2 regions of the Pengzhenrongella sp. genome follow, and region 1 is predicted to be linked to the other one. Evidence: riboswitches for the same ligand, from Rfam matches in the RefSeq annotation. Region 1 holds a riboswitch; the other holds the start of a gene.
The links. Region 1 has a riboswitch for cyclic di-GMP ahead of VIM26_RS20810 (hypothetical protein). Riboswitches for the same ligand answer to the same signal wherever they lie in the genome.
Positions count from the first base shown of each region.

Region 1 (8,199 bases):
TCATGACCTGCACGCCGTGGGACTTGGCGATCTTCGTCAGCTCGCCGAGCGTGCGCAGCTCGGCGAACTGGGCCTCGTCGTTGGCGTCCGCGATCGAGCCCGGGCGCAATCCGTCGCCGAGGGAGAACGTCACGTCGTAGCGCCGCAGGATCTCGCAGAGCTCGACGAAGTGGGTGTACAGGAAGCTCTCCTGGTGGTGCGCGAGGCACCACGCCGCCATGATCGAGCCGCCCCGGGACACGATCCCAGTGACGCGCTTCGCCGTCAGCGGGATGTAGCGCAGCAGCACGCCGGCGTGCACGGTCATGTAGTCGACGCCCTGCTCGCACTGCTCGATGACGGTGTCCCGGTAGATCTCCCAGGTCAGCGAGCCGGGATCGCCGTTGACCTTCTCCAGCGCCTGGTAGATGGGCACGGTGCCCACCGGGATGGGCGAGTTGCGCAGGATCCACTCGCGGGTCAGGTGGATGTCCCGGCCGGTCGACAGGTCCATCAGGGTGTCGGCGCCCCAGCGGGCGGCCCACACCATCTTCTCCACCTCCTGCGCGACGGACGAGGTGACCGCGGAGTTACCGATGTTGGCATTGATCTTCACCGCGAACGCCTTGCCGATGATCATCGGCTCGCTCTGCGGATGCCGGTGGTTGGCCGGGATCACGGCCCGACCCCGCGCGACCTCGTCGCGCACGAGCTCGACGGGCAACCCCTCCCGCGCGGCCACGAACGCCATCTCGGGAGTGGTGATCCCCGCTCGCGCCCAGACCAGCTGCGTCGCGGCGCCGTCGATGGGCTCTGGTCGGGCCCAGCCGTCGCGGGTCGGTGGCAGGCCGGCCTGCACGTCGATGACGGCGGCGCTGTCCGTGAACGGGCCGGAGGTGTCGTACAGGTCGAAGTGCTCGCCGTTGCTGAGGTTCACCCGCCGGATCGGGATGCTCAGTCCGGGGAATCCGGGGACCTCGTCATAGCGCTTCGTGCTGCCCTGGATGGGTCCGGTGGTGACAGTGGACACAACTGTGCCGTCGTTAGTGCGCATCGTGGTGCTTCTCCCTACGCCGGAATTACCCGGACAGGTTCAACGGTCGACGGCCCGAGCCGTCCTCTCAGCTCGCTGGTGCGAGCTCCCGTGGTTGTTGCTGACCGCGACACCCTAGCCCGATCCGCGAGCTACCAGCGCGCGAGGTCCGCGGGCACGAGCGTGACCTCGAACGGATTCGCGAGCGTCAGCCGCTCGTCGTCGACCGCGCGCCCGACCTCGACGTACGCGCCGTCGACGAGGTCCAGCGCGAGGACCGACGGGTGCTCCGGGCCCGGGTCGACGATCCAGTACGAGCGCACCCCGGCCCGCTCGTACCGCTCGCGCTTGAGGAGCAGGTCCTTCATCCGGGTCGAGGGCGAGAGCACCTCGACGGCGAGGTCGAGCTCGGGGTAGGTGACGTTCTTGACCTCGAGTCGGTCGCGCCGCACCACCAACAGGTCCGGTTGGAGGTTGGTGAGCTGGTCCGGACGCCAGTCCAGCGGCGAGAGGAAGACCTTGAGGTGCGCCGGGCACCCGTGCCGCAGGACGAGGTAGATCTCACCGATCACGGACTGGTGGGTCGCCCTCGGAGCGGGGGTCACGAGCAGCATCCCGTCCAGCAGCTCCCACTGCAGGCCATCCTCCGGGATCGCGTCGAGGTCGTCGACGGTGAAGACCTCCCCGACGCGACGAGTCTCCTGCACGGCCATACCCGACATCGTGCCTCCCTGCCCCTCGCCCTGCCAGTCCTGCTCGAACCGCTCGGACCTCAGGTACGCGGCGACGCGGCGTCGAACTCCTCGCACTGCGCGACGAGCACGGCGAGCGCCGGGACGTCGTCGAGCACGAGGGGCCGCCAGACCAGGCCGTGCTCCGGGCGAGGCAGCGGTACGTCGTGCGGGGCGAGCGCGCGGTCAGCGAGCGAGACCTTCGGGGCGGATGACGTGGCCATCTGGCACAGGCTAGGCGAGCGACCCGCTCGCCGCCGAGCCCTTTACGCGTCGATGCGGCTGCGGTCCATCTCCGCGGCGCCGGCCACGATGAAGTCCTTGCGGGGCGAGACGTCGCTGCCCATCAGCAGCTCGAACACCCGCTCGGCGTCGTGGGCGTCCTCCATCCGGACGCGGCGGAGCATGCGGTGTCGCGGGTCCATGGTCGTCTCGGCGAGCTGGTCGGCGTCCATCTCTCCGAGGCCCTTGTAGCGCTGGATGTCTTCCTTGTAGCGCTTGCCGGCCTTGTCGAGCTTCTTCAGCGTCGTCGCGAGCTCCGCCTCGGAGTAGGTGTACACGTACTCGTTCTTCCGCGAGCCTGCGCCGATCACCTCGACCCGGTGCAGTGGCGGCACCGCCGCGTACACCCGGCCGGCGACGACGAGCGGGCGCATGTAGCGGAAGAAGAGCGTGAGCAGCAGCGTCCGGATGTGGGCGCCGTCGACGTCGGCGTCGGTCATCAGCACGATCTTGCCGTACCGCGCGGCCTCGAGCTCGAAGGAGCGACCCGAGCCGGCGCCGAGCACCTGGATGATCGCGGCGCACTCGGCGTTCTTCAGCATGTCCGTGATGGACGCCTTCTGGACGTTGAGGATCTTCCCGCGGATCGGCAGCAGCGCCTGGAAGTCCGAGCTGCGCGCGAGCTTGGCCGTACCGAGCGCGCTGTCGCCCTCGACGATGAACAGCTCGCTGCGTTCGACGTCGTCGCTGCGGCAGTCGGCGAGCTTCGCCGGCAGCGAGGAAGTTTCGAGCGCGTTCTTGCGGCGCGAGATCTCCTTCTGCTTGCGGGCGCTCAGCCGGGCCCGCATCTCCGCGACGACCTTGTCCAGCAGGAGCGTGGCCTGCGTCTTCTGGTCGCGCTTGACGGAGTTGAGCAGCGCATTGAGCTCGGTGTCGACGACCTTGGCGACGATGTTGCGCACCGGCGCGGTGCCCAGGACCTCCTTGGTCTGACCCTCGAACTGCGGCTCCGCGAGCCGCACCGTGAGCACCGCCGTCATCCCGGCGAGCACGTCGTCCTTCTCGATCCGCTCCGCGTCGCCACGGGCGGTGATCTTCAGCCGCCGCGCGTTCGCCTCGACCGCCTTGCGCATCGTGCGCAGCAGCCCGGCCTCGAAGCCGGCCAGGTGCGACCCGCCCTTGGGCGTCGCGATGATGTTGACGAAGGTCCGCATCTCGGTCTCGTAGCCGGTCCCCCAGCGCAGCGCGATGTCGACCTCGCACTCGCGGGTGACCGCCTTGGGGGTCAGGTGGCCCTTCTCATCGAGCACCGGCACGGTCTCCACGAACGACCCCGAGCCGGACAGGTGCCAGGTGCTCGTGACCGGGGCGTCCGGCGCGAGGAAGTCCACGAAGTCGACGGTTCCGCCGGAGTGCTGGAACGTCTCCGAGTGCGGGCCGTCGGCGCCCGGGGTGCCGGCCAGGCCGCGCTCGTCGCGCACGGTGACGGTCAGCCCGGGGACGAGGAACGTCGTCTGGCGCGCGCGGGTCACGAGCTCGTCGTAGGAGAAGACGGCGTTCGCCGGGAACACCTGCCGGTCCGACCAGTACCGGACCCGGGTGCTCGTGCGGGCCTTCGGCGCCTTGCCGACGACGGTGAGCTCGGAGCCCGAGACGAACGGCGCGAACGGCGAGTCCGGCGAGGGGCCCGACGGCGGGTCGGTGAACACTCCCGGCTCTCCCCGATGGAACGTCATCCGGTAGACCTTGCCGTTGCGCTCGACGTCGGTGTCGAGCCGCGAGGAGAGCGCGTTGACGACGCTCGCGCCGACGCCGTGCAGGCCACCGGAGGCGCCGTAGGAACCGCCGCCGAACTTGCCGCCGGCGTGCAGCTTGGTGAAGACGACCTCGACACCGGTCAGGCCCGTCTTCGGCTCGATGTCCACCGGGATACCGCGGCCGTTGTCGTACACCTCGACCGAGCTGTCGGCGTGCAGCACGATCTCGATCCGGTCGCAGTGCCCCGCGAGCGCCTCATCGACGGCGTTGTCGATGATCTCCCACATGCAGTGCATGAGCCCGCGGGAGTCGGTCGAGCCGATGTACATGCCCGGACGCTTGCGCACGGCCTCCAGGCCCTCGAGCACGGAGAGATGCCGGGCGGTATAGCTGGACTGTGTGGATACGGTTGACACGGTGCCCGATCGTAGTCGCTCGCGAACGCGCCGCCGGGGAGGCGTGGCCGCGGGCAGAATCACCCCGATCCGGCGGGGATGTCCCTATTCCGGACTTCGCGGGTAGCGAACCAACCCACTTGGGTGACTACAAATCCCGTTTCGGGTGGTTACATGTGCTTGTGAACGCGACGATGACCGAACCGCTGACCGTAGCCGACCGCTGCGACCGCTGTGGCGCCCAGGCGTATGTGCGCGTCTTCATGCCCGGTGGCGAGCTGCTCTTCTGCGCCCACCACGCACGGGAGCACGCGCCGAAGTTCTCCGCGCTGGCCACACATGTCCAGGATGAGAGCGAGCGCCTCCTGAAGGAACACGGCGCCGGGATCGGCAACGCCAACTAATTCCCACGCCCGTGGGCTGATCCCACGACCCTCGGTGCAGGGCCCCGTCCGATCCTTCCGATCGCCGACGGGGCCCTTCGCTGTGCCCGGACTCCGTCGGTGCGACCCGCCTGCAGGGCCCGGGCCGGAGCCGGTGCTCGAAGCGGAGCGGAGAGCTCGTCGGTGCGCGCTCCTACGCCGATGCGCGCGCATCGGCCTTCCGCCGAAAGTGGTTGGAAGGCGAACCTGCTTGCAGGTTCGAGAGCTCAGGTGCTCGAGACCTCAACGACTCGAGAGCTCAGCTGCTCGAGAGCTCCAGCTGCTCGAGAGCTCAGCGGATCTGCACGGGCACGAAGCCCAGGCGACCGTCCGAGCCCGGTCCGGACGACTGGCGCCGGACGAGGGCCTCGAGGGACGAACCCGCCAGCGGGCGCGCCGGAAGACCGCCCGGGGTGTCGTCGCGCAGGGTCTCGCTATGAGGAGATCGAGCGTTCATGCCGTTCTCGGGGGTGGCACCAGTGAAGTCGACCATGATTGCTCCTGTCGTTCGGAATCCCGGCTGACCCGAGGGCCCCGTGGCTTTGCGTCCCTGCCTCACGACAGGTTTGCTCTTCTCGCTGACGTTGTGAACGCTAGCCGATGAGGTGCCGCGGAGGGCGTCGAGGGGTCGGAATTGGCCCATTTGGCCTAGACCTGAGCGCATCGAAGGAGTAATTCCCGACCCCGGCGTGCCGATGAGAATGGATGCCACCAGTCCGCCCACGGACGGCCTACGAAGCCAGGGCGGCACCCTCAACCACCACCCTCCAGCGAACCCGTCAGCTCTGGCGCGGTCCCGGGCGCGCGCTGGCGCTGACAGCTGCGGTGTGACCGGGGACGCGAGAGGGCCCGACCGCAGATCGGGTCGGGCCCTTCTCGTTGCGCTGGTCGAACTGGTCGAACTCAGTCGAGGTAGTCGCGCAGCACCTGGGACCGGCTCGGGTGGCGCAGCTTCGACATCGTCTTGGACTCGATCTGCCGGATCCGCTCGCGCGTGACCCCGTAGACCTTGCCGATCTCGTCGAGCGTCTTGGGCTGGCCGTCGGTCAGGCCGAACCGCATCGAGACCACGCCGGCCTCGCGCTCGGAGAGCGTGTCGAGCACCTGGTGCAGCTGCTCCTGCAGGAGCGTGAAGCTCACCGCGTCGGCCGGGACGACCGCTTCGGAGTCCTCGATGAGGTCGCCGAACTCGCTGTCGCCGTCCTCGCCGAGCGGGGTGTGCAGCGAGATGGGCTCGCGGCCGTACTTCTGGACCTCGACGACCTTCTCGGGGGTCATGTCGAGCTCCTTGGCGAGCTCCTCCGGGGTGGGCTCGCGGCCCAGGTCCTGGAGCATCTGACGCTGCACGCGGGCCAGCTTGTTGATGACCTCGACCATGTGCACCGGGATGCGGATGGTGCGCGCCTGGTCAGCCATCGCGCGGGTGATGGCCTGGCGGATCCACCACGTCGCGTAGGTCGAGAACTTGTAGCCCTTGGTGTAGTCGAACTTCTCGACCGCACGGATCAGGCCGAGGTTGCCCTCCTGGATCAGGTCCAGGAAGAGCATGCCGCGCCCGGTGTAGCGCTTGGCGAGGGAGACGACGAGGCGCAGGTTCGCTTCGAGCAGGTGGTTCTTCGCGCGACGACCGTCGGCCGCGATCCACTCGAACTCGCGCTTGACCTTCGGCTCCATCTTGAGGCCGGCGCCGAGGCGTTCCTCCGCGAAGAGTCCGGCCTCGATCCGCTTGGCGAGGTCGACCTCCTGCTCGGCGTTCAGCAGCGCGACCTTGCCGATCTGCTTCAGGTAGTCCTTGACCGGGTCGGCCGTGGCGCCCGCGGTGACGACCTGCTGGGCGGGCGCGTCGTCCTCGTCGGCGTCGGAGTACATGAAGCCGGCGCTCTCGGACTCGTCCTCGACCTTCGCGACGACGACCGGCGCCTCGTCGGGCGTCTCAACGGCTTCGGGATCACCCTCGGCGTGGTCGGGAGTGTCCTTGACGGCGGCCTTCGCGGCCTTCACGGTCGCGGCCTTCACGGAGGCGGCCTTCTTCGCGGCGGGCTTCTTGGCCGCGGGCGCCCGCTTCGCGGTGGCCGGCTTGGCTGCCGCAGCGGACTCGACCGAGTCCGACGGCGCGTCAACCGTTGCCTTGGTGGTCTTGCGAGCTGTTGTGGTGGCAGCCGCGACCCGGGACTTTGCCACGACTGCCGTGGTCATCACCGGGTTTTCGACAGCAATGCCGGCGGCGGCCAGCCCGCGATAGACAGCCTTGAGACGCTTGGCATCATTGACGTCGGCGGACTCGCACGCCGTACGGAAGGACTCAGCGTCCACCGTTCCGTGGGTGCGGCCGCGCATGACGAGGTCTGCAAGAGCAGCATGCTCGAACTCGCGCGGAAGTGCAGGATTTGTGGAGAGGGACGACACGAACGACCTTTCGGCAGCGCCTGGGCCCGGAGTCGAGGTCCGGGGTACATAAGTATTGTACCGGCCAGGTCGTCACACGCCCTGCCGAAGACCGCCTCTCACGGAGGCTCGACTGACCAACGAGCGGCGCGAGCCGATCATTCCCGGCTCGTAGTGCCCGCCAGCTCCCGCTCGACGACGGGGGCGACACGCGCGGCGAGCTCCGGCTTGACGGCAAGCACCGGGCACGGGGCGTCCAGCAGGATCCGCTGGGCGTTGGCCCCGAGGATCAGCTTGCCGACCGGGCTGCGGCGACGCAGTCCGATGACGATCAGCGAGCCGTCGTTCTCCTCGGCCGCGGCGATCAGGTCGTCTGCCACGTCCCGGCTGCGCGCCACGAGACGGACCTCATGCGGGACGCCACGCTCGTCGAGCCCACGGCACACCTCGTTGAGTGCCAACTCTTCGTCCGGTGTGCCCCGAAGCTCACGATCGTTCCCCTGGTGACTCGTGACCACGACGAGACGCGTCGAGCGCTTCTGCGCCTCGACCGTTGCCGCCTCGAGCGCAGTGCGGCCCTCGGGTGTGGCGAGATAGCCAACAACGATGCTCATGTGTCCTCCGTTGCACTCATGGTTGCCCTCATGCCGGATTGCACGCATGCCGGTCAGGACCGGTCACCCGACGTTACCCGAGAAGAACATTGCGCGTCGGGACAGAAGTCCGCTACGCCGTTTGGTACGGCGTAGCGGGAGTTTGGTAGCGCGTAGCGGACGGTGCGGATTTCACCCGGGCTCGCCTCGGCGCGGTGCCGGCTCGCGGACATCGGCTCGCGCCGGACGCGATCACGCCGAGCGGCGGACCCACCCGGGTGCGAGCCCGCCCGCGACCGCATCGCTCAGCAGGTGGGCGAGCCGGTGCGCCGGGTCCGCCTCGAGGGCCCGATCGAGCAGGACCCCCGCCCGGGTGCCGTCACCTCGCCACCAGGCGAGCATCGCCAGCAGGGTGAGCGACGGCGCCTGATGCTCCGCGCGGGCGTGTGCGACCACCCGTTCGAGCACCTCCACGCCGGCCGCGACGAGCACGTCGTCGGGCGGGACGCCCCGTCTGGTGTCGGTGATCGCCCCCAGCGCGCCGGACGTGCCGTGCGCGCCGTCCCTGGAGGTCGCGTCGACCGTGCCGATGATCGACCGCTCCGGCAGGTCCCCCGTGCCCGGGACCAGCGCGAGCAGCACCGCGTCGCGGACCCGCACATCGCCCAGGGACGCCTCGAT
Region 1 is NZ_DATCNW010000365.1:404-8,602, reverse strand. Features, by position in the region: gene thiC (phosphomethylpyrimidine synthase ThiC) at 1-1,009, opposite strand, end outside; gene VIM26_RS20830 (Uma2 family endonuclease) at 1,165-1,725, opposite strand; gene VIM26_RS20825 (hypothetical protein) at 1,785-1,967, opposite strand; gene VIM26_RS20820 (DNA topoisomerase IV subunit B) at 2,010-4,139, opposite strand; gene VIM26_RS20815 (DUF7455 domain-containing protein) at 4,313-4,522, shown strand; gene VIM26_RS20810 (hypothetical protein) at 4,833-5,033, opposite strand; cyclic di-GMP riboswitch class I at 5,048-5,121, opposite strand; gene VIM26_RS20805 (RNA polymerase sigma factor) at 5,444-6,946, opposite strand; gene VIM26_RS20800 (universal stress protein) at 7,084-7,539, opposite strand; partial or broken gene VIM26_RS20795 (DUF4192 domain-containing protein) at 7,771-8,199, opposite strand, start outside.

Region 2 (4,812 bases), on a different contig from region 1:
GATCTCAGGGCACACCTGCATCTGGCGCTGTGGCGATGCCACAACCGTGAGCGACCGTCGACGAGCCTGACATCCGTGCCGAACCGTGGGCCGAACGAGCGTGATCGAGCTCCCGTTCTGAGCATCGGGGCCTGCCCGCGCGGGTGGCACGCGCGCGGCTCTATTGCACGCCTATTGCACGCGGACGCAAAGCGAAGGCCCCTGACCAGCGTTTGCGATGGTCAGGGGCCTTAGATCTTGCTCCCTCGACTGGACTCGAACCAGTAACCGTCCGATTAACAGTCGGATGCTCTGCCAATTGAGCTACGAGGGATCGCGTGGAAAACTCTAACAGCCCTACAGGGGTAGTCCGGCCGCTCCGCGCACCCGGGCCTCCGCAGCCTCGACCAGCGCGGCGATCGCCGGGTCGGCGAGATCGACCTGCGTATTGCCGATCACCTGGGAGAACAGTAGCCCGTCCTCGCCTCGTCGCAGCGCCACCCGGACCTGCCGGCCGTGCGGGAGCTTCACCGTCTCGCCGTGCACGACCGAGGACTGCACCCGTTCGCGCAGCGCCCGGGCGAACGCCGGGTGCCGGTGGTCCACCAGCGGCAGGTCCAGCGTCCCGCCGTCGACCCACACGACCGTGATCGTCTGGGTGTCGGCGTCCAGGCTTGCCCGGTCGACGTCGGACCACGGTCGGCGCAGGATCTTCCCGTCGCTGCCCGCCGCGTAGAGCGCGAGCCGGGAGGCGATCGCCCAACCGCCCGTGATCTCGCCCGAGGCGATGACCCGGTCGCCGTGCGCGAGCACGAGGCGGCTCCGCACGGCGGGCGGAAGGGCGTTGGGGTGGGCGAACAGCGGCATGCCTCTACGATAGTGCGCCGCGCCGGTTCGATCACTTGGCGGCGCGCTGCATGGCGACCGCTGCTCTCCGAGTAGCCTGAGCGTTCGTCGGGGGCAGTAGCTCAGCCGGTCAGAGCAGCGGACTCATAATCCGTCGGTCGTGGGTTCAAGCCCCACCTGCCCCACCCCTTGCGGACCTGCCGGTGCACCCCGCCGGCCCGCGCTGGCGCACCTACCGGTACGGCCGCTCCTGGGCCCGCACGACGCCGGCCCGGATGCCCTCGAGAACCTCGACCACCTCGAGTTCGACTCCGAGATCCCGCAGCGCCTGTCCCTGCCAGGAGTTGCCCCGCAGATGCTCCACTGCGGCCTCGTCGGTCACACCGAGGATGACGCGGGGACGGTGCGGGAGCGTGGACGCGATCCAGTGCAGCTTGAGCGCCTCGTTCATCAGCTTGAGCTTGTGACCGCCCTTCGCTGCACCCTGGTGCGCCCAGCACTCGACGAGCACGGTCAGGTCGGCGTCGGCTCCGTCGACCTCCACCTTCGCGCCCGAGGAGTGGTACAGGCTCCGAGGCTCGAGAACCACGCCGAGCCGCTCGCCGAGGGCGTCCAGGATGTACCGCTCGGCGTTCCGCTGCTCCTTGGAGTCCCCGCCGCCACCCGGCAACGTGTGCGCCTGCTCAGGAGAGTGCACCTCGAACGCGGACGCGGGCTCGATCCCGGCGTGTTCGACGGCGGCGGCCGGTCTCGGCTCGCGGAAGGTGGTGGGGCGCTCGTCGTTGGTCACCGGCCGATGGTAGTCAGCCCTCGCCAAGGTTCCCCTCATCACGCCCGGCCGACTGCCGAAGGAGTCCATGAGGCCCGGTAACGCTCCGGCCGGAACCTCGCGATACGACCGAACGGGTGCTAATCGGGCGGGCCGTCACCCGTTCGGGAAAAGATCGGGCGCCTCATCCGCACAAGATGAGGCGCCCAACCCTGCGCAGTGGACCCGCGCCCACCCGCCCGGCTCGCGCCAGGACGTTGAACCGACTCTAAACGGGAATGCGCTGCTCCGCGCGGTGAACGGAGCTCCGAGCACTCGAACGGCAGACCCATACCGGCTCGAACCGAGACCTCCTCCCACCACCCCGGGCAAGGCGGTGCAGGACGGGAGAAACTGCCCCGGACCTCGGGTGAAACGTTGAAGAGCCACGTACGGCCCATTGCAGATATGTCCTGTTCGGGGCATGATGTCCCAGTCAGCGAAAAGGGGCAAACCCACCGAGAGGTGGGGACGCAAAGCCACGGGGCCTTCGGGCCAGCCGAGCTACCGAACGACAGGGAGAAAGTTCATGACAATGCCACTCACCTCCGGCAGTCCGAGTGATTCCAAGGCGACCGCACCCGACGCGCTCCTGACGCCGGCTGAGGTCGCTGCGATGTTCCACGTCGACCCGAAGACGGTCACCCGATGGGCGAAGGCCGGCAAGATCTCGGCGATCCGGACCCTCGGTGGTCACCGCCGGTTCCACGAGGTCGAGGTTCGTTCCCTGCTCAGGGGCGTACCTCAGCAGGCAGACCCGTCGCTGTAGATCTCTAGCTAGGCGACGTACGTAGGGGCGTGGACGCGGGTCGAACCGCGCCCACGCCCTTTGTGCGTCCCGGCCGTGGGTGCCGCCCATCGCTGTCGCCCTGCCACGGCGGCCATGCTGGTCATGGGAGGATCGAGCCATGGCGATGAGAGAGATCCGCACGGTCGGCGATCCGGTCCTGCGAACCCCGTGTGAGCCGATCACGACGATCGACGCCCGCGTTCGATCACTCGTGGAGGACCTCCTCGAGACGGTCGACCACGAGGGACGGGCCGGCCTCGCGGCGAACCAGATCGGCGTCAGCCTGCGGGCCTTCTCCTGGAACATCGAGGACGAGGTCGGGTACGTGCTCAACCCGACCGTCGTCGAGATCTCCGAGGACTACCAGGACGGCGACGAGGGCTGCCTGTCGGTGCCCGGCCTCTGGTACCCGACCAAGCGCGCCTGGTACGCGCGCGTCGTCGGCACGGACCTCGACGGCAAGGAGGTCTCCGTCGAGGGGACCGAGCTGATGGCCCGCTGCCTGCAGCACGAGGTGGACCACCTCGACGGGATGCTCTACCTCGACCGCCTCGAGCGCGCCGTCCGCAAAAAGGCGATGCGGGCGATGCGCGAGCAGCTGTAGCCGCCTCGCGCCCGGTACGGCATGATGAACGCAGCACGTCGCTCGCGGCGTGCCACCTCCCGTCAGGGATGAGGTCGTTGGGGAAGATGAACCTCGACCCGTCAGGAGGGACGACATGGCTGGTGGTGTCATCACCCGCGGTGTGCTTTTCGTGCACTCGGCGCCGCGCGCGCTCTGCCCGCATATCGAGTGGGCCGCCGGCGGCGTCCTTGGCGTGCGCGTAACCCTCGACTGGATCGAGCAGCCTGCGGCCCCCGGCATGTACCGGGCGGAGCGCTCCTGGCAGGGCCCGCAGGGCACCGGAGCGCTGCTCACCTCCGGCCTGCGCGGCTGGGCGCACCTGCGCTACGAGGTGACCGAGGAGGCGAGCCACGGCGCCGACGGCGCCCGGTGGAGCCATACGCCCGAGCTCGGCATCTTCCACGCCGCCACGGACGTGCACGGGAACGTCGTCGTGCCGGAGGACCGGATCCGCGCGGCCCTCGAGCACGGCCGGGATGCGTCCCGGCTCCGTGCCGAGCTCGGTCTCGCGCTCGGCCAGGCGTGGGACGACGAGCTCGAGCCGTTCCGCTACGCGGGCGCCGGCGCCCCCGTCCGCTGGCTCCACCGCGTCGGCTGACCCCACAACCGAGTTGTCAGCCCCAGCGCGGTCCCTGACGCGCGCTGGGGCTGACAACTCTCGCCGACCCAAACGTGTCAGCCCCAGCGCGGTCCCTACCGGGCGCTGGGGCTGACAACTGCTGGAGACACGACCGTCAGACCGTGCGCGGGCTGTAGCGCGCGCACGGTCTGACACGTCGGGGGAGAGCTAGGGGGAGGTCAGTACCAGGGCGACGTTGTGGCCGCCGAAGCCGAACGAGTTGTTGATCGCGGCGATCGGCCCGGACGGCAGCGGCCGGGGCGCGTCGCGCACCAGGTCGAGGTCGAGCGCGGGATCCGGCTGGGACACGTTGATCGTCGGGGGAGCGCTGCGGTCCCGCAGGGCGAGCAGCGTGAGGATCGTCTCCACGGCGCCGGCAGCCCCGAGCAGGTGGCCCATCATCGACTTGGTCGCCGAGAGCGCCACGTGGTCGGCCTCGGCACCGAACAGCGACCGGATCGCACGCGCCTCGATCATGTCGCCCATCGGGGTGCTCGTCGCGTGGGCGTTGACGTGCACGATGTCGTGCGGACTCACCCCGGCGTCGTCGAGGGCCTCCCGCATCGCGGCGGCCTGCCCGGCGCCGGTGGGCTCGGGAGCGGCGATGTGGTAGCCGTCCGAGCTGGTGCCCAGACCGGCGATCTTGCCGAGCACCCTGGCGCCGCGGGCAGCGGCGTGGGCCGCGCTCTCCAGCACGACGATGCCCGCACCCTCGCCCATCACGAAGCCGTCGCGGGTGATGTCGTAGGGGCGCGAGGCGCCGGCCGGATCGTCGTTGCGCGTCGAGAGCGCCTTCATGGCCGCGAACGAGGAGATCGGCATCGGGTGGATCGCCGCCTCGGTCCCGCCGGCGATCACGACGTCGGCCTTTCCGGTCCGAATCATGTTGACGCCGTAGGCGATCGCCTCGGCGCCGGACGCGCAGGCCGACACCGGCGCGTGCGCACCGGCGCGGGCGCCGAACTCGATGGAGATGTTGGCCGCGGAGCTGTTCGGCATGAGCATCGGGACGGTCAGGGGGAGCGCGCGCCGCGCGCCCTTCTCCCTGATCGTGTCCCAGGCGGTGAGGATGGTCCACGCCCCGCCGAGGCCGGAGCCGACGACGGTGGCGAGCCGGTCGCCGTCGACCTCGGGGGAGCCTGCGT
Region 2 is NZ_DATCNW010000139.1:37,235-42,046, reverse strand. Features, by position in the region: gene VIM26_RS08190 (DUF302 domain-containing protein) at 1-50, shown strand, start outside; tRNA gene VIM26_RS08185 (tRNA-Asn) at 241-313, opposite strand; gene VIM26_RS08180 (hypothetical protein) at 337-846, opposite strand; tRNA gene VIM26_RS08175 (tRNA-Ile) at 937-1,010, shown strand; gene VIM26_RS08170 (hypothetical protein) at 1,058-1,615, opposite strand; cyclic di-GMP riboswitch class I at 2,072-2,145, shown strand; gene VIM26_RS08165 (BldC family transcriptional regulator) at 2,169-2,402, shown strand; gene def (peptide deformylase) at 2,542-3,027, shown strand; gene VIM26_RS08155 (DUF3145 domain-containing protein) at 3,143-3,646, shown strand; gene fabF (beta-ketoacyl-ACP synthase II) at 3,836-4,812, opposite strand, start outside.
Region 2: linked by a shared signal. The riboswitch ahead of VIM26_RS08165 (BldC family transcriptional regulator) and the one ahead of VIM26_RS20810 (hypothetical protein) in region 1 are both predicted to bind cyclic di-GMP.